DNA from 3 places in the Pseudomonas khavaziana genome. Region 1 is predicted to be linked to each of the others. Evidence: predicted binding sites of a transcription regulator. Region 1 holds the regulator's gene; each other region holds the start of a gene.

The links. The regulator FliA, encoded in region 1, starts transcription of late flagellar genes. The targets are predictions, from matches to a motif close to CTAAAGTTTNNNNNNNNNNNGCCGNTAA.
Region 2: a site for FliA is predicted at 4,128-4,155, ahead of motA (flagellar motor stator protein MotA). Genes of this name have one in related genera too.
Region 3: a site for FliA is predicted at 4,151-4,178, ahead of QYQ93_RS13775 (methyl-accepting chemotaxis protein). Genes of this name have one in related genera too.

Annotation. Positions count from the first base shown of each region.
Region 1 covers NZ_CP129946.1:4,626,123-4,633,639, forward strand. The annotation lists gene QYQ93_RS20500 (chemotaxis response regulator protein-glutamate methylesterase) at 1-286, opposite strand, end outside; gene QYQ93_RS20505 (chemotaxis protein CheA) at 335-2,551, opposite strand; gene QYQ93_RS20510 (protein phosphatase CheZ) at 2,563-3,351, opposite strand; gene QYQ93_RS20515 (chemotaxis response regulator CheY) at 3,370-3,744, opposite strand; gene fliA (RNA polymerase sigma factor FliA) at 3,914-4,654, opposite strand; gene fleN (flagellar synthesis regulator FleN) at 4,651-5,484, opposite strand; gene flhF (flagellar biosynthesis protein FlhF) at 5,590-6,906, opposite strand; gene flhA (flagellar biosynthesis protein FlhA) at 6,918-7,517, opposite strand, start outside.
Region 2 covers NZ_CP129946.1:783,441-790,957, reverse strand. The annotation lists gene QYQ93_RS03425 (trimeric intracellular cation channel family protein) at 1-91, opposite strand, end outside; gene orn (oligoribonuclease) at 335-877, opposite strand; gene rsgA (small ribosomal subunit biogenesis GTPase RsgA) at 986-2,017, shown strand; gene motB (flagellar motor protein MotB) at 2,186-3,205, opposite strand; gene motA (flagellar motor stator protein MotA) at 3,209-4,060, opposite strand; gene QYQ93_RS03400 (HDOD domain-containing protein) at 4,227-5,762, shown strand; gene QYQ93_RS03395 (rhodanese-like domain-containing protein) at 5,820-6,635, shown strand; gene asd (archaetidylserine decarboxylase) at 6,651-7,511, shown strand.
Region 3 covers NZ_CP129946.1:3,138,804-3,146,320, reverse strand. The annotation lists gene QYQ93_RS13805 (FMN-dependent NADH-azoreductase) at 1-80, opposite strand, end outside; gene QYQ93_RS13800 (LysR substrate-binding domain-containing protein) at 206-1,114, shown strand; gene QYQ93_RS13795 (MmcQ/YjbR family DNA-binding protein) at 1,111-1,467, shown strand; gene QYQ93_RS13790 (amidase) at 1,456-2,766, opposite strand; gene QYQ93_RS13785 (DUF1294 domain-containing protein) at 2,807-3,190, opposite strand; gene QYQ93_RS13780 (undecaprenyl-diphosphate phosphatase) at 3,187-4,017, opposite strand; gene QYQ93_RS13775 (methyl-accepting chemotaxis protein) at 4,245-5,879, shown strand; gene pnuC (nicotinamide riboside transporter PnuC) at 6,081-6,644, shown strand; gene QYQ93_RS13765 (AAA family ATPase) at 6,641-7,171, shown strand; gene QYQ93_RS13760 (FAD-dependent oxidoreductase) at 7,257-7,517, shown strand, end outside.

The DNA of each region.
Region 1 (7,517 bases):
GTGCGTCGAGGGTCACTCGCGCGCCTTCGTGAGTCAGCGAGGAAAACATCAATACCGGGGTGGGGCAGCGCTGCATGATATGACGTACGGCCGTGATGCCATCCATCATCGGCATCTCGTAGTCCATGGTGATCACGTCCGGCTTCAAGGCAATAGCTTGATCGATCGCCTCTTTGCCGTTGGTGGCCGTGCCGACCACCTGAATCGTTGGATCGGCGGAAAGAATTTCCGAGACGCGGCGGCGGAAGAAACCCGAATCGTCCACCACCAGGACCTTGACTGCCATAAACACTCCGTTAGGCGGGGCAGGCGTGACCGCCCTGCCCCACCAGAATCAAATACGCCGTGCGGCGTAACGCTTGAGCATGCTCGGAACATCGAGAATCAGCGCGATGCGACCGTCACCGGTGATGGTGGCGCCCGACATGCCCGGGGTTCCCTGCAGCATCTTGCCCAAAGGCTTGATCACCACTTCTTCCTGGCCCACCAACTGGTCGACCACAAAGCCGATGCGCTGGGTGCCCACGGATAGAATCACCACATGGCCTTCGCGCTGTTCTTCATGGGCAGCCGAAGCCACCAGCCAGCGCTTGAGGTAGAACAGCGGCAGCGCCTTGTCGCGCACGATCACCACTTCCTGGCCGTCCACCACGTTGGTGCGCGACAGGTCGAGGTGGAAGATCTCGTTGACGTTGACCAGCGGGAAAGCGAACGCCTGGTTGCCCAGCATCACCATCAGGGTCGGCATGATCGCCAGGGTCAACGGCACCTTGATGACGATCTTGGAACCCTGGCCCTTGGTCGAGTAGATATTGATCGAGCCGTTGAGCTGGCTGATCTTGGTCTTCACCACGTCCATGCCCACGCCACGGCCGGACACGTCGGAGATCTCGGTCTTGGTCGAAAAACCCGGGGCGAAGATCAGGTTGTAGCACTCGGTGTCGGTCAGGCGGTCGGCGGCGTCCTTGTCCATCACGCCGCGCTTGACGGCGATGCCCCGCAGGATGTTCGGGTCCATGCCTTTGCCGTCATCGGTGATCGACAGCAAGATATGGTCGCCTTCCTGCTCCGCCGCCAGGATCACTTTGCCGTTGCGGGACTTGCCCGAGGCTTCGCGTTCTTCCGGGGTTTCGATGCCATGGTCGACGGCGTTGCGCACCAAGTGGACCAGCGGGTCGGCCAGGGCCTCGACCAGGTTCTTGTCGAGGTCGGTTTCTTCGCCCACCAGTTCCAGGTTGATTTCTTTCTTGAGCTGGCGCGCCAGGTCGCGAACCAAGCGCGGGAAACGGCCGAAGACTTTCTTGATCGGCTGCATCCGTGTCTTCATCACGGCGGTCTGCAAGTCAGCGGTGACCACATCGAGGTTCGACACGGCCTTCTGCATGGCTTCGTCGCCGCTGTTCAGGCCCAGGCGCACCAGGCGGTTACGCACCAGCACCAGTTCGCCAACCATGTTCATGATGTCGTCCAGGCGCGCGGTATCCACGCGCACGGTGGTTTCGGCTTCACTGGCGGGCTTTTCCGCCGCCGCCGGTGCCGCTGCGCGCGCAGGTGCCGGGGCGGCCGCTGGGGCCGGGGCTGGCTTGGCGACCGGCGCGGCAGCTTTGGCGGCAACCGGTGCGGCGGCGACCGCAGCCGCGGCAGCCGGGGCTACCTCGGTGAACTTGCCTTTGCCATGCAACTCGTCCAGCAAGGCTTCGAACTCGTGATCGGAGATCAGTCCGTCGCCGGCCGGAGCGGCGGTGCTGGCCGCTGGAGCCGCTGGAGCTGCGGCAGCAGTGGCAGCAGTGGCAGCAGTGGCGGCGACTTCCGGCAGGGCTTCGGCTACAAACGTGCCCTTGCCGTGCAGTTGGTCGAGCAATGCCTCGAATTCATCGTCGGTAATGTCGGTGCTGGCGCTGGCAGCCGGTGCTTCTGGCGCAGCGGGTGTCACGGCATCGGCTGCGAACTGGCCTTTGCCATGCAACTGGTCGAGCAGGGATTCGAATTCTGCGTCGGTAATGTCTTCGCTGGTCGGCGTGGCCACAGGCGCCGCCGGGGCTTCGGCTTCGGCCTTGACCGCATTGAGCGAATCGAGCAGCTGTTCGAACTCGCTGTCGGTCACGTCCGCCTCGGCTTGCACCACAGGTTCCGGCTCAGCTTGTGCTACCGGCGCAGCCGCAGCCGGTTCCGCCAGGCGCGCCAGGGCCGCCAGCAGTTCCGGAGTGGCCGCAGTGATCGGCGCACGTTCGCGCACTTCGCTGAACATGCCGTTGACCGCATCCAGTGCTTCTAGAATCACGTCCATCAGTTCCGAGTCGACCTGCCGCTCACCCTTGCGCAGGATGTCGAACACGTTCTCGGCGATGTGACAGCACTCCACCAGCTCATGGAGCTGGAGGAAGCCGGCGCCCCCTTTTACAGTGTGAAAACCGCGAAAAATTGCATTGAGCAGGTTCGCATCATCCGGTCGGCTTTCCAGCTCGACCAGTTGCTCGGACAGTTGCTCTAGAATTTCGCCGGCCTCTACAAGGAAATCCTGAAGGATTTCTTCATCGGCGCCGAAGCTCATGGGTGTGCTCCTTAGAAGCCTAAACTGGATAACAGGTCATCTACGTCATCCTGACCTGACATAACGTCTTCACGTTTATCGGCATGAATCTGCGGACCTTCACCCTTGGCGAGATGTTTTTGTGGATCTTTTTCCGAGAGGATCGCTTCACGGTCATGCTCGATGCCGGCAAAACGGTCGACTTGGCCGGCCATCAGCACCAATTTGAGCAAGTTGCTTTCCACTTCGGTGACCAACTGGGTCACGCGCTTGATCACCTGGCCGGTGAGGTCCTGGTAATCCTGGGCGAGCAGGATGTCGTTGAGGTTGCTGGCCACCGTGCGGTTTTCCTGCTCGCTGCGCGACAGGAAACCTTCGACCCGACGGGCCAATTCCCGAAACTCTTCAGCCCCCACTTCACGACGCATGAAGCGGCCCCAGTCAACGCTCAAGGCCTGGGCTTCGCTGGCCATGCCATTGACCAACGGCGTGGCGTTTTCCACCAGGTCCATGGTGCGGTTGGCCGCCGCCTCGGTCAGCCTGACCACATAGGACAGGCGTTCGGTGGCGTCGGTGATTTGCGAAATCTCTTCGGCCTGGGGCATGCGCGGGTCAATCTGGAAATTGACGATCGCACTGTGCAGCTCGCGTGTGAGCTTGCCCACTTCCTGATACAGGCCGCGATCACGGGTCTGGTTAAGCTCATGGATCAACTGCACCGCATCGGCGAACTGGCCTTTTTCCAGGCTGTCGACCAAGCGGTGAGCATGTTTTTTCAGGGTCGACTCGAAGTCGGCCTGCGATGATTCGTTATGCTCCATAGCTCCCCCGTGGCAGCATCAATGACCGATGCGTTCGAAGATTTTTTCAATCTTCTCTTTCAAAGCCAGTGCAGTGAATGGCTTGACCACGTAACCGTTGACCCCGGCTTGGGCGGCTTCGATGATCTGTTCACGCTTGGCTTCAGCGGTCACCATCAACACAGGCAGGCTGCGCAGTTTTTCATCGGCACGTACATGGCGCAGCAGATCGATACCGGTCATGCCCGGCATGTTCCAGTCGGTTACCAGAAAATCGATGCTGCCGCTGTTGAGGATCGGAATCGCCGTGATGCCGTCATCCGCCTCGACCGTGTTGGTGAACCCAAGGTCACGCAACAGGTTTTTTATGATCCGCCGCATCGTTGAGAAGTCATCAACGATGAGGATTTTCATGTTCTTGTCCAATTCGACCTCCAAGCAGTCTTAAACGCGCCCAGCACCTGGACGCGCCATTTCAATCAACAGGCGTTACACAAAAAGGACTGCCGGGGGCACCACGGGCCAAACCCGCGAAGGCCTATCACCTTCGCGGTATCGCGTTGCAGTGTCCCCACACTGCCTGTCAGCGCGCGCGCCACTCTCCCAACCGCCCCCGCAAGCGGGCCGCGCACTGGCTGTGCAACTGGCTGACACGCGACTCACTGACCCCCAGGACCTCACCGATTTCCTTGAGGTTCAGCTCTTCGTCGTAGTACAGCGCCAGCACCAGCCGCTCACGTTCCGGCAAGTTGGCAATCGCATCGGCCAGCGCGCCCTGGAAACGTTCGTCTTCCAGGTCGCGCGAAGGCTCCATGTGCGTACTCGCGCCGTCCTCGTGCAGCCCTTCGTGTTCGCCGTCCTGCAAGAGGTCGTCGAAACTGAACAGGCGGCTGCCCAAGGTATCGTTCAAAATCCCGTAATAATCGTCGAGACTCAATTGGAGTTCGGCCGCAACCTCATGATCTTTAGCGTCACGACCGGTTTTTGCTTCAATTGCACGAATTGCATCACTGACCATGCGCGTATTGCGGTGTACCGAACGCGGCGCCCAATCCCCTTTACGCACTTCATCGAGCATCGCGCCACGGATGCGGATGCCCGCATACGTCTCGAAACTCGCACCCTTGCTCGCGTCGTATTTGGTCGACACTTCGAGCAGGCCGATCATGCCGGCCTGGATCAGGTCCTCGACCTGCACACTGGCCGGCAGGCGCGCCAACAAGTGATAGGCAATGCGCTTGACCAGGGGCGCGTAACGCTCGATCAGTTCGCCCTGGCTGTCACGTGCCGACTTTTTGTAAAGGTTGTAGCCGCTGGATGTCATAGCACCGGTCCTGCGCTCGTCTGATGCACCAAACGCTCGACGAAAAATTCCAGATGCCCCCGGGGGTTGGCGGGCAATGGCCAGGTATCGACCTTCTGGGCAATGGCCTTGAACGCCAGTGCGCACTTGGAACGAGGGAACGCTTCGTAGACCGCACGCTGCTTTTGCACGGCCTTGCGCACACACTCGTCATAGGGAACTGCGCCGACGTATTGTAAAGCCACATCGAGGAAGCGGTCCGTGACCTTGGTCAACTTGGCGAACAGGTTGCGCCCTTCCTGCGGGCTTTGGGCCATGTTGGCCAGCACGCGGAAGCGGTTCATGCCGTAGTCACGATTAAGCAGTTTGATCAACGCGTAGGCGTCGGTGATCGAAGTGGGTTCGTCGCACACCACCAGCAGCACTTCTTGCGCGGCGCGCACAAAACTGACCACCGACTCGCCGATCCCGGCGGCAGTGTCGATCACCAGCACGTCGAGGTTGTCGCCGATATCGCTGAAGGCCTGGATCAGCCCGGCATGCTGCGCGGGGCTCAGGTGCACCATGCTCTGGGTGCCCGAGGCCGCCGGCACGATGCGGATGCCACCGGGGCCCTGGAGCAGCACATCGCGCAGCTCACAGCGGCCCTCGATCACATCGGCAAGGGTGTGTTTGGGTGTCAGCCCCAGCAGAACGTCCACGTTCGCCAAGCCCAGGTCAGCATCCAGCAGCATGACGCGACGGCCAAGCTCTGCCAGGGCCAGGGACAAATTCACTGACACGTTAGTTTTGCCGACGCCACCTTTGCCGCCGGTCACCGCGATCACCTGTACGGGATGCATGCTGCCCATTTTATTTCTTTACCTTGTCTTGCTTAGACGCAGGCTACATGGCTTGGCCGCGTGAATCGCTTGCAGACCATCGATGTAGGTACATTTCACGGTGTTCATCCTGCCTTAACCGACCCGTTTAGCCGGGTGGTGGTAAAGGTCGGCGAACATATCGGCCATCGCTTCCTCGCTAGGCTCTTCTTGCATTTGCACACTTACGGCACGGCTGACCAACTGATGACGGCGCGGCAGATGCAGATCATCCGGGATCCGCGGCCCGTCGGTCAGGTAGGCGACCGGTAATTCATGGCTGATGGCCAGGCTCAACACTTCGCCCAGGCTCGCAGTTTCATCGAGCTTGGTGAGGATGCAACCGGCCAGGCCGCAACGCTTGTAACTGTGATAAGCAGCGGTAAGAACCTGTTTCTGGCTGGTGGTTGCAAGCACCAGGTAATTTTTCGACTTGATGCCACGCCCGGCCAGGCTTTCGAGTTGCATGCGCAGCGCCGGGTCGCTGGCTTGCAGGCCGGCGGTATCAATCAGCACCACGCGCTTGCGCAGCAGCGGGTCGAGGGCATTGGCCAGGGACTGGCCCGGGTCGACGTGGGTCACCGGCACATTGAGGATGCGCCCCAGGGTCTTGAGCTGCTCCTGGGCGCCGATGCGGTAGCTGTCCATGCTCACCAGGGCGATATTCTGTGCGCCGTACTTGAGCACATAACGAGCGGCCAGCTTGGCCAGGGTGGTGGTCTTGCCCATGCCGGCAGGGCCGACCATGGCAATCACACCGCCCTCTTCCAGAGGTTCGATTTCCGGCGTCGCGATCATGCGTGCCAAGTGCGCCAGCAGCATGCGCCAGGCCTGGCGGGGTTCTTCGACTTCGGCGGTCAAGGCCAGCAAATCGCGGGACAACGGGCCGGACAGGCCGATGCGTTGCAGGCGACGCCAGAGGTTGGCCTGTTGCGGCTTGCTGCCTTGCAGTTGCGTCCAGGCCAGCGAGCCCAGCTGCACTTCGAGCAATTCGCGCAGACCGTTGAGTTCAAAGCGCATCGAGTCGAACACACGTTGGTCGACAGCGGCGGCCGGGCCTGGCGCAGCTGGACGCGGTGGCTCGATGAACGTCGGTTCTACCAGCGGCTCGGCGGCGGTCAATGGCAGGCCGGCGAACAATTGGCGATTGGTGCTGGCATCGCTGTCGCCACGCATGCTCAGTTCAGCCTGGGCCGACACAATGCGCGAGGCAGTCTTGCGCAGCTCGTCTTCGAGTTCCATGTTCGGCACACGCGGGGCCAGGGCCTGGGGCGTGTAATCCAGCGCAGCCGTCAGCTCGACACCGCCGGCAATCCGACGGTTACCGATAATCGCGGCGTCGGCGCCCAGCTCATCACGGACCAGCTTCATGGCCTGACGCATATCGGCGGCGAAAAAACGCTTAACTTGCATAACCCACTACCTCAGCCATTGGGCCCTACTGTCGCGACGATAGTCACTTGCTTATTGTCAGGAATTTCCTGGTAAGCCAACACGTGCAGATTCGGTACAGCCAGGCGTCCAAAGCGCGACAACATCGCCCGAACCGGACCGGCCACCAAAAGAATGACCGGGTTGCCCTGCATTTCCTGGCGCTGCGCGGCGTCGATCAACGAACGCTGCAGCTTTTCAGCCATGCTCGGCTCCAGCAAAACACCTTCTTCCTGGCCCTGACCGGCCTTCTGAATACTATTGAGCAATATTTGTTCCAACCTTGGCTCCAAGGTGATAACAGGCAGCTCGGACTCAATGCCTACAATGCTTTGCACGATTGCACGGGACAATCCGACGCGCACCGCCGCCACCAGAGCGGCAGTATCTTGACTCTTGGCGGCATTGTTGGCGATGGCCTCGGCAATGCTGCGAATGTCGCGCACCGGCACCTGTTCGGCCAGCAGCGCCTGCAATACCTTGAGCAATTGCGACAGCGTCAGCACGCCCGGCACCAGCTCTTCGGCCAGTTTCGGCGACGACTTGGCCAGCAAGCCCATCAATTGCTGGACTTCCTCATGGCCGATCAGCTC
Region 2 (7,517 bases), 2.5 Mb from region 1:
CAAACCAATCCATGCCACGCCGACCGGCGGACAAGGCGCCAGTCATGGCTTCGGCCGTGATGGCGATGAGGTAGAGCATCAGCAACATGATGGCGATCCTTGCAGAGAGGCCGGCAGTCTAATCATTTGCTGATGGCACCAAAAGGGGGCGCTCGGAGATAAACCCAGTCGCCCGCCATCAGGGCAAGTGCCCTTCCACCTTTGGATTTGCAAATCCATTCAAACGTGGGAGGGGGCTTGCTCCCGATGAGGGAGTGTCAGTCGATGCATCTGGGGCTGACACAACGCCATCGGGAGCAAGCCCCCTCCCACATGTTCAGCAGTCGCCCCGTTTTCAAGCCTTGATGAAATGCTTGCGGTAATGCTGCAACTCGGCAATCGACTCGCGAATATCATCCAGCGCCAGGTGCGTGCTGCCTTTATGGAAGCTGTCCTTGACCTCCGGCGCCCAACGCGCAGCCAGCTCTTTGAGCGTCGACACGTCGAGGTTGCGATAGTGGAAGTAGCTCTCCAGCGCCTTCATATGCGTATAGAGGAAGCGTCGGTCCTGGCAGATGCTGTTGCCGCAGATCGGCGACTTGCCCTTGGGTACCCACTTTTCCAGGAAGGCGATGGTTTCAGCTTCGGCTTCGGCCATGCTGATGCGGCTGTCGCGCACGCGTTGGGTCAGGCCGGAGTTACCGTGGGTGCGGGTGTTCCACTCATCCATGGTGGCGAGCACGGCGTCACTATGGTGGATGGCGATCACCGGACCTTCGGCCAAGGTGTTGAGGTTGCTGTCGGTGACAATGGTCGCCATCTCGATAATGACGTCGGTGTCGGGGTTCAGACCGGTCATTTCCAGATCGATCCAAATCAGGTTCTGTGGGTTTTGCATGGCTTGATTCTCTTGGCACCTTGGCGTAGCCAGGCAGTTTAGCAGGCGGGGGCGTGCTAGACTCGCGACCGTTTTACCTAACCTTTGCATTATCGACACGGAACACCAATGGCCAAACGCCAGCTCAATCGTCGCCAAAACTGGCGCATCGAAAAGATTCAAGGTGAACGCGCCGCACGCGCCGCCAAACGTGAATCCTCCGCCGTGGAAGCACTCGAGGGCGGCGACCTGGGCCCAGAACAAACCGGCCTGGTGATCGCGCACTTCGGTGTGCAGGTCGAGGTCGAGGCGCTGGAAGGCGAGCTCGCAGGCTCAGTATCCCGTTGCCACCTGCGCGCCAACCTGCCTGCGCTGGTCACCGGCGACAAAGTCGTGTGGCGTGCCGGTAACCAGGGCATCGGCGTGATCGTCGCCCAATTGCCACGCAGCACCGAACTGCGCCGCCCCGACAGCCGTGGCCAGCTCAAGCCGGTAGCCGCCAACGTCGACATGATCGTGATCGTGTTCGCGCCGCTGCCCGAACCCCATGCCAACCTGATCGATCGCTACCTGGTCGCGGCCGAGCATGCCGGTATTCGCCCGCTGCTGCTGCTGAACAAATTCGACCTGATCGACGAGCAGAACGCCCCGGCGCTCAATGCCTTGCTGGCGGTCTACCGCACCCTGGGCTACCCGGTGCTGGAAGTGTCAGCCCATCACGGCAACGGCATGGAACAACTGCAACAGCAGTTGGACGGGCGCATCAGCGTGTTTGTCGGCCAGTCCGGCGTGGGCAAGTCCTCGCTGGTCAACAGCCTGTTGCCGGAAGTCGACACCCGAGTTGGCCCACTGTCGGAACTGTCCGGCCAGGGCACTCACACCACCACCACCGCGCGGCTGTTCCACTTCCCCGGCGGCGGCGAATTGATCGACTCCCCGGGCATCCGTGAATTCGGCTTGGGCCACGTCAGCCGCAGCGATGTGGAGGCAGGCTTTATCGAGTTCAACGACCTGATCGGCACCTGCCGCTTCCGCGACTGCAAGCACGACCGCGAGCCTGGCTGTGCGTTGCTCAAGGCCTTGGAAGATGGCCGAGTGCAACAGCAGCGAATGAACAGCTATCGGTCGATTATTGCGAGTTTGCCTGAAAGCAATTACTAAGCCGCCAGCCTCTGTAGGAGCGAGCTTGCTCGCGAAGACCCCAAGAGCAACGCGGGCATCCTGGATACACGCGTTATCGTTGACGTTTTTCGCGAGCAAGCTCGCTCCTACAGTGAAACAGCAAATACAACAAGGCCGCGATCATCGCGGCCTTGTTGTATCTGGAGCTTAGGAGGCCGGCGCAGGCACCGTAGGATCCTTCACCCCGCCATCATCAAACAGGTTCAACTTCTGCCGCAGTTCATGGGCCGGCAGCGGCTGCTGTTCCGGCGGTAGCGCATTCGGATCAACCGGCACTTCGCCTGGTGCGCCGTCACCCTGGGTCGGTGTCGGTGGCGGCGGCTGGTCGCCCTCAATCGCACGCTGGGCCTTTTTGGTGAGTACCACGATATCGATACGGCGGTTGACCGGATTGAACGGGTCCTTGGGATCAAACAACTGCGAAGAAGCAAAACCTACCACTCGCGCCACTTGCGGGTCTGGATAGCTACCGGCCACCAGTGCACGGCGGGCGGCGTTGGCGCGGTTGGCCGAGAGTTCCCAGTTGCCAAAATCGCCCTGGCCCGCGTAAGGCTTGGCATCGGTGTGGCCGCTGATGCTGATCTTGTTCGGCACCGCCTTGATGGTGTCGGCCATGGCCAGCAGGATGTCTTCAAAGTACGGTTTCAAGCGCGCGCTGCCGGAGTCGAACATCGGCCGGTTGGCGGCGTCGGTAATCTGGATGCGCAGCCCCTCGGGGGTGATCTCGAAGGAAATCTGGTCCTTGAATTTCAGCAACTGCGGGTTTTCTTCAACCTTATTCTGCAATTCTTGCAGCAACAGCTCCAGGCGCTCCTGCTCGACCTGCTCGGCCATGGTTTCAACCGTATCGCGCTCGATCGGGATTTTTTCCTGGGGCGACTCGGTCTGCACCTCCGGGTTGATGGTGCGCTCAGGTGCCAACTGTGGCGAGCCGCCCAGGTCGATCACGAAGGGCGTGCCGCTTTCCGAAAAGCCAATCGGGTCTTTGAAGTAACCGGCGATGGCGATCTTCTGTTCCGGCGTGGCGGTAGACATCAGCCACAGCACCAGGAAGAACGCCATCATTGCCGTGGCAAAGTCGGCGAAGGCGATTTTCCAGGCACCACCATGGTGCCCCGCAGCGAAGCGCTTGACGCGCTTGATAATGATTGGCTGGTTGTTTTCCATGGCTTAGCGACCGCGAACCGCTTGTTCCAGCTCGGAGAAACTTGGGCGATGCTTGGGGTACAGCACCTTGCGCCCGAACTCCACGGCCAGCGACGGCGGCATGCCCGACGCGGACGCTACCAGGCACGCCTTGATCGCTTCATAGAGATTGACCTCTTCCTTGGCATCATGGGCCAGGGATGTGGCGAGGGGCCCAAAGAAACCATAGGCCGCGAGGATACCGAAGAAGGTCCCCACCAGCGCCGCGCCGACGTGCATGCCGATGGCCGCCTGGTCGCCCTCGCCAAGGGAGGCCATGGTCACCACGATACCCAGTACCGCGGCGACAATACCAAAGCCCGGCATGCCGTCGGCGATGCCGGTCACGGCGTGGGACGGATGCTCCAGCTCTTCCTTGAGGCTGAACAGTTCCATGTCGAACAGGCCTTCCAGCTCGTGGGGCGCCATATTGCCGGACGACATGATGCGCAAATAATCACAGATATACGCAGTCATGCGCTCGTCTTTGAGCACCGCCGGGTATTTGGCGAAAATCGGGCTGGCGGCGGCGTCTTCGATATCGCCCTCGATCGCCATCATGCCTTCACGGCGGCTCTTGTTGAGGATCTCGTAGACCAGCCCCAGCACCTCCAGATAGAAGGTGTGGGAAAAGCGCGAACTGAACATCCCCAGCGACTTCTTGATCACATGCATGGTCATGTAGCCGGGGTTGGCCTGCAAGAATGCGCCAAACGCCGCGCCGCCGATAATCAGCACTTCGAAAGGTTGAATCAACGCGGCGATTTTACCGTGGGAGAGGACGTACCCTCCGAGCACACTTGCGATGACGACAATGATGCCGATAATTTTAGCCATAGGAGATGGGTACTTGCGCCGTCGGGTTCATGGACATATTGGGTGTTGCGGAAAACTCTTGTTCTACTTATCGGCAAAACTGCGCCAGACTATAGCCCGTTAAGGCGAAAAGCCAATTCAGCCCGTTCCGGGCGTGTTAAACGCAAGTGATGATCGCGCCCCAATCATGGCAAACGAAACGACCGTATCCAATGCAAAACCCACCACCCTCGCCGCTTGGATCAAGCGCCTGGACGATGTTTTGCTGCCAGTGCCCCAGGCCAGCCATGAACGCGTATGCAAGGCCATTCGCGATAGTCGCAGTTCATTGCGAGATATTGCCGAACTGATGCAGAACAGCCCGGCCCTGGTGCTCAGCGTGATGCGCGAAGCCAACAGTCAAACCCATGGCAGCCTGGCCGAACCTGCGGAAAACCTCGAAGTCGCGCTTAATCGCCTCGGCCTCGAGCGTGCAGAGGAACTGCTGGCGCGCCTGCCCTCAGTGCCAGCCCAGGAAATCCCTGTTGCGTTGCGCCAATTGCTATTGGTGAGCCAGCATGCGTCCCAGCAAGCCAACGGTTTGTTCGGCAGCCGCTTGGCGCGGTTGTGGCAGGACATCCACTGGGGCAGCCTGCTGTTTCTGTCGCCGCTGTGGCCGATGGCCGTCGCCTTCCCCAAGCTGTTGGAGGAATGGGAACTGCGGGTTATCCATAAAGGCCAGTCGGCGCGCCATGTCGAGCAGGAGCTGTTCGGCGTGCGCTTGCTCGATCTGTGCCTGGGCCTGACCGAAGCCTGGCACCTGCCGATCTGGGTGTCACAGGGCTACAAGCTGTTGTTAGAGGAGCAGCGTTTGCTGGTCAAGGCGCTGCACATTGCCCGCGAAGACGATGCCCTGCGCCACCAGCAACTGCTCGATGCCGAGCCCAACCTGCGCCGCTGGCTGAACCAGCCGGCCAACACCGTGCTGCTGGCCAACGGCCTGGCGATGTCGGCCCAGGAATCCTGGACTTGCCCGCACACCGAGCGTTGGCAATACCTGACCGCCTTGTACCTGCAGGTGCCATTGAGTGACGTGCAACAGCAGGTGCACCAGCAAGCTGTGACCAGCGCACGCACCACCTTGATGCCCGACCTCTGGCACCCGGCGCTGTCGCTGATCTGGCCGTGGCATGTGCAGAAGGTCCATCGCGGCCTGCTGCCAGCGCCGCCGCCCACCGCCGAGTCCCTTGCGGTGTGGCGCAAACACTGTACGGAACTGCTGGTCGAGCCAAATCGTTTCGCCAATGCCATGCACCTGACCACCTGCGCCAAGAGCGCCTTGGTAGCCAGCGGTATGCAGCGGGTTTTGCTGTTCATGGCCGACCGCGCCCTGAGTACCTTGCGCGTGCACCAGGCCGATGGGCTGCCCAAGGACGCCGCACACCTGAGCCTGGATGTGGTCAACAGCACATTGCTGCAACGCCTGCTGGAAAAATCCGCCCAGGTGCGGCTCAGCCCCGACAACCATGCGCAGTTCTCAGCCCTGCTGCCGCCGGTCCTGCGCCGCTTGTTTACCGGCGAGCACTTGCTGCTGCGCTCTTTGAGCTGCAACGGCCGCGTGGTAATGCTGATCGTCGCGGACCAGGGCGGCGGGCCATTCTCGGAAACCACCGTGCAGGCGTTCGGCAAAACCGCCCAATGCATCGAAAAGGCCCTGCACAGCTTTACCAACCGCAGCGCCTGATGCTTGCGCTACAATCGCGGTCTTTAATCGCCAACATTTGTGCCCAGGAGACCTCACATGCCTGACTTCTCTGGCTTGCCGCTGGTGATCGAATCCAGCGACCTGCTTGGCCGCCTTGATGCCAAACACCTGATTGTGGTGGACCTCACCAGTGCCGCCCGCTACGCCGCAGGGCATATCCCCGGCGCGCATTTCGTTGACCCCAAACGCACCCAACTGGGCCAGCCACCGGCACCCGGCCTGCTGCCCAGCCAAGCCGACCTGGAAAAACTGTTCGGCGAACTGGGCCACACCCCGGACGCGACCTACGTGGTCTATGACGACGAAGGCGGCGGCTGGGCCGGGCGCTTTATCTGGATGCTCGACGTGATCGGCCATCCGAAATATCACTACCTGGACGGCGGCCTGCTGGCGTGGCTGGAGGAAAAACTACCGCTCTCCACCGATGTACCCGCACCGGTCGGCGGCCCGGTCAGCCTCACGCTGCACGATGGCCCCACCGCAACCCGCGAATACCTGCAAAGCCGTCTCGGTGCCACCGACCTGGGTATCTGGGACGCCCGTGGCCCGCTGGAATATTCCGGCGAGAAAGTGCTCGCGGCCAAGGGCGGTCACATCCCCGGTGCAGTGAATTTCGAATGGACCGCCGGCATGGACAAGGCGCGCAACCTGCGTATCCGCCGTGACATGCCGCAGGTCCTCGAAGACCTCGGGCTGACCCGCGACAAAGAAATCATCACCCATTGCCAGACTCACCACCGCTCTGGCTTCACCTACCTGGTGGCCAAGGCGCTCGGTTATCCGCGAGTCAAAGGTTATGCCGGTTCCTGGGGCGAATGGGGCAACCACCCCGACACCCCCGTTGAGATTTAAGGTTTAAGGACAGTTATGAAAAAGCAGTTGTTTATCCTCAGCCAGTATTTGCTCCCACACCACTTGCTCTCGCGCTTGGCCGGCTGCGTTGCCGAGTGCCGCGTGCGCTGGTTCAAGAACGCCTTCACCGCCTGGTTCGCCAAGCGCTATCAGGTGGACATGTCCCAGGCCCTGGTGGAAGACCTGACCGCCTACGAGCACTTCAACGCCTTCTTCACCCGCGCCTTGAAAGACGACGCCCGCCCGCTGGACCCGACCCCAGGCGCGGTACTCAGCCCGGCCGACGGCGCCGTCAGCCAGGTAGGCCCGATCGAGCATGGCCGCATCTTCCAGGCCAAGGGCCACAGCTTCAGTGTGCTGGAATTGCTCGGCGGTGACGCGGCGCTGGCTGCTCCATTCATGGGTGGCGACTTCGCCACTATTTATCTGTCGCCGAAGGACTACCACCGCGTGCACATGCCACTGGCCGGTACCTTGCGCGAGATGGTGTACGTGCCAGGGCGGATTTTCTCGGTCAACCAGACCACCGCTGAAAACGTGCCGGAGCTGTTTGCGCGTAACGAGCGGGCGGTCTGCCTGTTCGACACCGAACGCGGCCCGATGGCGGTGGTGTTGGTGGGCGCTATGATCGTGGCGTCGATTGAAACCGTGTGGGCCGGCCTGGTCACGCCACCCAAGCGCGAGCTGAAAACCTTCCGCTATGACGAAGCTGCCCGCGCGCCGATTCATTTGGAAAAGGGTGCAGAGATGGGTCGCTTCAAGCTGGGCTCGACCGCCATCGTGCTGTTCGGTCCGGACCAGGTGAAGTGGACCGAAGCGTTGCTGGCGGGTGCGCCAGTGCAGATGGGCCAGGCTATCGCACTGCCTAAAGCCTGATCTGAA
Region 3 (7,517 bases), 1.5 Mb from region 1:
GCCTTGACCACGCCGGCGCTGAGCTGGCGGGAAGCGGAGTTGTCGCCGAGGATGCTGGAATCGATATGCAGTAGTTTCATGGTGGATCTCCGAGGTGGGATCGACAGTGGCGATCAGATGGGGGTGATGCTACGCATGAAACCAATGGTCGATAAGCCAGCTAAAATGCGATAGTTTGTCCCACTGACAGGACAATAGGCCCAGCATGCAAGACCTCAATGACCTCTACTATTTCGCCAAAGTCGTCGAAGCCGGCGGTTTCGCTGCGGCCGGGCGGCTACTCGGGATTCCCAAGTCCAGGCTGTCACGGCGCATCGCCGAGCTGGAAGAACGCCTGGGCGCCCGCCTGTTGCAACGCACCACCCGGCAATTGACCCTGACCGCCGTCGGCGAGCGTTACTTGCGCCATTGCCAGGCCATGTTGCTGGAAGCGGAGATGGCCGATGAGGCCGTGGCGAGCATGTCCAGCGAGCCCCGTGGGCGCCTGCGGGTCAGTTGCCCGGTGGGCCTGGCCCAGCACATCCTGCCGGAACTGGTGGCCGGGTTTCTTGCTGCGCATCCGTTGGTGCAGTTGGATATGACCCTGGTCAACCGCCGCGTCGACCTGGTGGCCGAAGGCATTGACGTGGCCCTGCGCGTGCGCGAACTGGGCGATGAAGACCCGCTGCTGGTGACCAAGCGCTTGCGCCAGGCCCAGACCGTGCTGGTCGCCAGCCCGGCGCTGATGCGTGAGCGGCAGGTACATACCCTCGACGACCTCAGACAACTGCCCGTACTCGGCGCACTTGAAGCGGACCGCATGGTGCACCAGCGTATTCTCGACCCCCAGGGTACCCCCCACGACCTGGTGATGGAGGCCCGGCTGGGTATCGAAGACTTTATCGTGCGCAAGGCCAGCGCCATTATGGGGCTGGGCTTCACGGTGCTGCCGATGATGTATTGCGAGGAAGAACTGGCCAGTGGCCGCCTGGTGCAATTGCTGCCGCAATGGTCATTGCCGGGCGGCTGGCTGCAGGCCGTGTACCCGCATCGGCGTGGCGTGCTGCCGGCCATCCGCGCCTGGATCGACTACCTGGAAGAAGGCTTCAAAGGCTGTGGAGGCCGTTTGCTATGAGCCTGAGCGAAGCACAAGTCGCCGCGTTCTGCCTGGCCCTGCCTGGTGCCCGGGAAGACTATAAATGGGGCGGCGTGCGCGTGTTCTCGATTGCCGACAACAAGATGTTCGCCCTGCAGAACCTGCGTGGTGAATCGCTGGCATTCAAAGTGGACAAGGACCTGTTCCTGGGCCACGTCGACCGCCCGGGCATCCACCCGGCGCCGTATCTGGCCCGGGCACAGTGGATCATCATGAACACGCCCTACCCGCTGGGCGCAGAGGAGCTGCGTAGCCTATTGCAGCGCTCCCACCAATTGGTGGTGAGCAAGCTGCCCAAGCGCGCCCAGGTTGGGCTCAGGCTAGATGACTGACTGGGCGACGACGCATGGTGTGAACGGCAGCGCCCGCTCAATGACCCGCGCCGCTGCTAACGCCAGGTGCTCGTGCCACGGCCGAGCGACGATCTGCACGCCCAACGGCAGGCCCGCAGCATCCGTTCCCGCACGCACCACTACACAGGGCCAGCCGGCCAGGCTGTAGGGCAAGGTATGGTTGAACAGCCCTGGCCGGAGCTCTTCCAGGCGTGGCGCCGCGGCAGCGTCGACCGGGCACAGGATAAGGTCGTAGCTCGCCATGAACCCCAGCATGGCACTGCGAAACCGGTCCCAGTCTGAGAACAACTGGATGGACTGCGCGCCGGTTCCCGCGCTCATCGACCAATAGCGCTCGGTTATACCGCGAGCGCTACTCAGTGCCGAGGGAAAAGCCGCGTCAACCAACGCGCCTGCGCTTTCCAGGTGATCGGCGACGGCTTGCAGCATGGCCTCAGTGAGCGAGTCAACGGGCTCAATGCCGCCGTCGCTGTACCACGCGATCTTCAACCCGCTGACGCCCTGAACAGGCGCATCGTGCAGCGGCATTGGAATCACCCCTGAATCGCGCCCATCCTCACCGGCAATCACCCGGAGCACCAGCGCCAGGTCGTCCACATACCGGGCCATCGGGCCGATCTGGCTGCGGGGGTCGCTCAAACCGCCTGGGTGATCAAAAACGCCGGTATTGGGAACTCGGCCGCTGGTGGGCTTCAACGTGCAGATACCGCAAAAATGCGCAGGCACTCGCAGGCTGCCGCCGGAATCACTGCCCAGCCCCAAGGGTGAGAGGCCTGCGGCAATCGCCGCTGCTTCGCCACCGCTGCTGCCGCCAGGGCTATGGGACAGCGCATGGGGATTGCGCGTCGCGCCGTAGACAGGGTTGTCGGTCACCCCACCGCCACCACCCGGCGGGCAGTTGCTCTTACCCAGCAGAATGCCACCGGCGGCCTTCATGCGTGTGACCACCACGGCGTCCTGCTTCGGCAGATAGTCAGCCCGATCAGTCAGACCCACTGCCGATATCACGCCCTGGGTATCGAACACATCCTTGACGGTAAATGGCACACCATGCAGCGGGCCCCGGCAGTTGCCTTGAGCCAGTGCACGATCCGCCGCCCAGGCATCGGCCAGCGCCGCCTGCATGCGCACTTGCACCAGGGCGTTGATCGATGGATTGAGCGCTTCAATGCGGGCGAGATAGGCCGACACAACAGCCGTAGAGGTGAGCTTGCGTTGCTGGATCAGCGTCGCAAGCTCAGTCGCCGAGTGGCGTAGCAATGAATCAGAGCATGACATTCGTATTATCCCAATGCGTGCCAGTGCGTTGAGCAGGCCCCTACAGAATCGATAGCAGCGTACCGCCCAGCACTAGCTGATCCAGCCAGAACACCTGGTGCAACAGCACGATGACCCAGAACAGCACCTGATAGGACACCTTGCGCGTCTTGTGCCGGAACACCTGCTGGGCGATCAACGCCCCCGGCCAACCGCCCGCCAGCTCGACGGCATGCAGGATGTTTTCCGGGGTACGCCAGCCTTCGGTCTGGGCCTTGCGCTTGTCGCTCCAGTACAGGAAAAACGCCACCACGCTGACCAGGCCATACGCCGCCAACGGGATCACCGTCTCGCCGCGATACCACAGCAACGCCGAGCCCAACAGCGGTGCGGCGCACAGCAGCACAAAAATAGATGCTTTCAGGCGTGGGTGCTGGATGCTCATGGCTTGACCGCTGTCCAGTCGATCCAGCCGAACTGCCAGGTCGCCAGGATCACCAGGCCAAAGGCGATCCGGTACCAGGCAAACGCCGCGTAGCTGTGGCTGGCGATGAATTTGAGCAACGCCTTGACCGCGATCATCGCGAAGATGAACGAGGTGACAAAGCCAATGGCGAATACCGGCAGGTCGGCCGGCTGGAACAGGTCACGGTACTTGTAGCCCGAGTACACCGCCGCACCGACCATGGTCGGCATGGCCAGGAAGAATGAAAACTCGGTAGCGGTCTTGCGCGACAGGCCGAACAGCAGGCCGCCGATAATCGTCGCACCGGAGCGCGAAGTACCCGGGATCATCGCCAGGCACTGGGCCAGGCCAACCTTGAGGGCGTCTTTCCAGGTAATGTCATCTACGGTTTCAGCGCGCACCGCGTGCTGGCGGCGCTCGGCCCACAACATAATCACACCACCCACCACCAGGGCGGTGGCGACGGTGATCGGGTTGAACAGGTAGTGCTTGATCAGGTCGGCAAAAATCACCCCCAGTACCACCGCAGGCAACACGGCGATGATCAGGTTGACGGTGAAGCGCCGGGCCTTGGGCTGGGTCGGCAGGCCGGTGACCACGTCGAGGATCTTGCGGCGAAACTCCCAGACCACGGCGAGGATCGCACCGAGCTGGATGATGATATTGAAGGCTTCGAAACGTTCGCCGCCGAAATTGATCAGGTCGGCAACGATGATCTGGTGGCCGGTGCTGGAGATCGGCAGGAACTCCGTCAGCCCCTCGACGATGCCGAGAATCAATGCCTGTATGGCGGTCCAAAAATCCATGCTGTCTCCAAAGGTCACGCGCGTGGCATGCCTCTTAAGTTTTTTTAAAGTTCACTGACGACGAGCGCACTCAAGCGCCCGCAGTTGATTCTCAACGCCGGTCTGCAAAAATTCCGTGAAAAATCAGGCAGTACTCAGGTTTTCCGATTCCGGGCCGAAAGCCTATCAGACACGCCGGAAATCTCGAAGCAGCACCACAATTATAAAGAGCATGGAGTGACAGGACGATGAACAGTTTGCGCAGCATGTCGATCAGCCGCCGCCTTTGGCTGATCCTGATAGTCGCCGTGTTGATGCTGCTGGCCTTGGGGCTGCTGATGCTCAACCAGATCCGTGGCGATCTTTACCAGGCCAAGCGCCAACAGACCCAGCATGTGGTGCAGACCGCCAGCGGCGTGCTCAGCTATTACCAGAACCTGGAAAAGACCGGCGTACTGACCCGTGATGCCGCGCAGCAGCAAGCCCTCAGCGCCGTGCGCGGGCTGCGCTATGACCACGATGATTACTTCTGGATCAACGACCTCACCCCCGTGATGATCATGCACGCGGCCAACCCCAAGCTCGATGGCCAGAACCTCTCGGCGATTCGCGACCCGGACGGCTTTGCCGTATTCAACGAGTTCGTGAGCCTGGCCAAGGCCAAGGGCGCCGGCATCGTCAACTACCGCTGGCCGAAACCTGGGGCCGAAGCACCGGTGGAAAAAACCTCTTATATCCAGCTGTTCGAACCCTGGGGCTGGATTATCGGTTCCGGCGTGTATGTGGACGACGTGCAGGCTGAATTCAACGCTCAGGTGTGGAAAGCCTCGTTCATTGTGCTAGGCATCGCGCTGGTCATGGGTCTGCTGGTATCGCTGATTGCCCGCAGTATCGTGCAGCCGTTACAGGCGGCGGTGAACGCCATGGGCAATATCGCCAGCGGCGAAAGCGACCTGACCCGCAGCCTAGATACCCACGGCAGCGACGAGCTCACCCAACTGGCCCGGCATTTCAACAGTTTCACCGCCAAGTTGCGCCAGGTGGTTGGACAATTGCAGGTATGCGCGACCGCCCTGGGCCAGTCGTCCACGGAGCTGGGCCACAACGCCAGCCAGGCCCACGACCGTAGCCAGCAGCAATCGCAGCAGATGGAGCTGGTGGCTACCGCTATCAATGAAGTCACCTACGGCGTGCAGGACGTGGCGAAGAATGCCGAACACGCCGCCAGCGAAATGCGCGATGCCCAGGCCCAGGCGCAACAGGGCCAGGTCAACATCGATGGCAGTTTGCAACAGATCGATCAGCTCTCCAGCACTATCAGCCAGGCCGTAGAGGTGATTCGCACGCTCTCCAGCGAAAGCACGCAGATTGGCGGCGTCCTCGAAGTGATCCGCTCCATCGCCGACCAGACCAACCTGCTCGCCCTGAACGCCGCCATTGAAGCCGCCCGCGCCGGCGAACAGGGCCGTGGGTTTGCGGTGGTCGCTGATGAGGTGCGCCTGCTGGCCCAGCGTACGCAGAAATCCACCGCCGAAATCCAGGCAATGATCGAGCGCCTGCAAGGTCACTCGGAAGCAGCGGTCAAGGTCATCAGCGACAGCCACAGCGCCTCGCAACTGACCATCGAACAGGCCGGCCAGGCGGGGGCCAGCCTCACCGCCATCGGCCAGGCGCTGCACAACCTCAACGGTTTGAACGCTTCGATTGCCAGCGCCACCCTGCAACAGGCCCATGTGGTCGAAGATATCAACCAGAACGTCACCCAGGCCGCGGGGTTGTCCCACAGCACGGCGCTGGCGGCGGAACAATCCAGCGTGGCGAGTGGGCAGTTGCGTGGGTTGAGTGAGCAGCTTGATGGGTTGCTGCGCCAATTCCGAATCTAGCGCCGGCAACTGTGAGAGGGGCGGTGCGACGATTCGACGTGCTCCCGATTGTGGGGTCAGTTGCAGATGAGCTGACTGACCCACCGCAATCGGGAGCAAGCCCCCACGTTTTTGTACGATGTATGCCCATTGCACGCAAGTTTGAAGATCGCTGACCTCTAGGTACAATCACCGCCCTCTCCCACTTCCCAAGGATCCACCATGTCCGGGCTTGAACTGTTCGCCGCCGCCCTGGGGGTGATCGCTGTCTGGCTGACGGTCAAGCAGAACCCCTGGTGCTGGCCCATCGGCCTGGTGATGGTGCTGCTCTACACCTGGGTATTCTTCGAGGTAAAACTTTACTCCGACATGCTGCTGCAGGTGGTCTACGCCGCGTTGCAGGTCTATGGCTGGTGGCAGTGGACCCGCGCCGGCGAGGTCAGGCAGGGTCGCCAGGTCACCCGCCTGGGGGTACCTGCGATCATGACCAGCCTGGCCGTGGGCACCGTTGGCAGCTTGTTGCTCGGCGCCGCCATGGCCCACTGGACCGACGCCGCACAGCCATGGCTCGACGCGGCCCTTACCGGTTTCAGCCTGGTGGCGCAAATGTGGATGGCGCAAAAACGCCTGCAGTGCTGGCCGTTGTGGATTGTGGTGGATGTAATATTCGTCGGGCTCTTCCTCTACAAAGGCCTCTACCTCACCGCCGCGCTCTACGCGCTGTTCACCGCCATCGCTGTGCAAGGCTGGCGTGAATGGCGCGCCGACCCGGCGTTGCAGCCATGAAGGTGGTAGTGCTGGCAGGCCCGGAATCCAGTGGTAAAAGCTGGCTGGCTGCCGAGTTGCACGCACACTTCGGCGGGCTGATGGTCGGCGAGTACGTGCGCTATTTCATCGATCATCATCAGCGTGACACCTGCCTGGCGGATATCCCGGCGATTGCCCGTGGCCAGCTGGAATGGGAAGACGCTGCCCGCGCCGAACGCCCTGGCCTGCTGGTGCTCGACACGCACCTGCTGGCCAACAAACTGTGGAGCCAGACCCTGTTCGGCGACTATCCCGGCTGGCTCGACAGCGAACTGCTGGCACGGCATTACGACCTGCACCTGCTGCTCTCTCCCGAGGATGTGCAATGGAGCGCCGACGGCCAGCGCTGCCAGCCGGAACTTGAGGACCGCCGCGCATTTTTTCAGGCGAGCCTGGACTGGATGCAGCAGCATCGGCAGCCGATGCTAGTGATTCGCGGAAGCTGGCAAGACCGCCGCACGGCGGCATTTGCTGCGGTAGAGCGACTGCTCGCCCAACCTGTGTAGCAACGCACCGCCACCGGCACCGACCGTCGGGTCAACGCAGTCCATCGCTGTGACCGCCAGTCAACCTTTCAAAGGAGACTGGCCTATGAATATGCGCATCGTTGCCCGCCTGATCAATTTGCCCGAGAACCGTGGCGTTCGCGTCGAAACGGCGGCGCACTCGCTGTTACTGGTATGCAGTGGAGGCCAGGTACGCGCCTTCCAGGCCGATTGCCCCCATGCCGGCGCGCCACTGGAAGAAGGCGTTATCTGCCAAGGCCGCATCGTCTGCCCCTGGCACAAGGCAACCTTTGCCGTGGCCAATGGGGCGGTGCTCGAACCGCCAGCCTTGGTGGCGCTCAAGCAA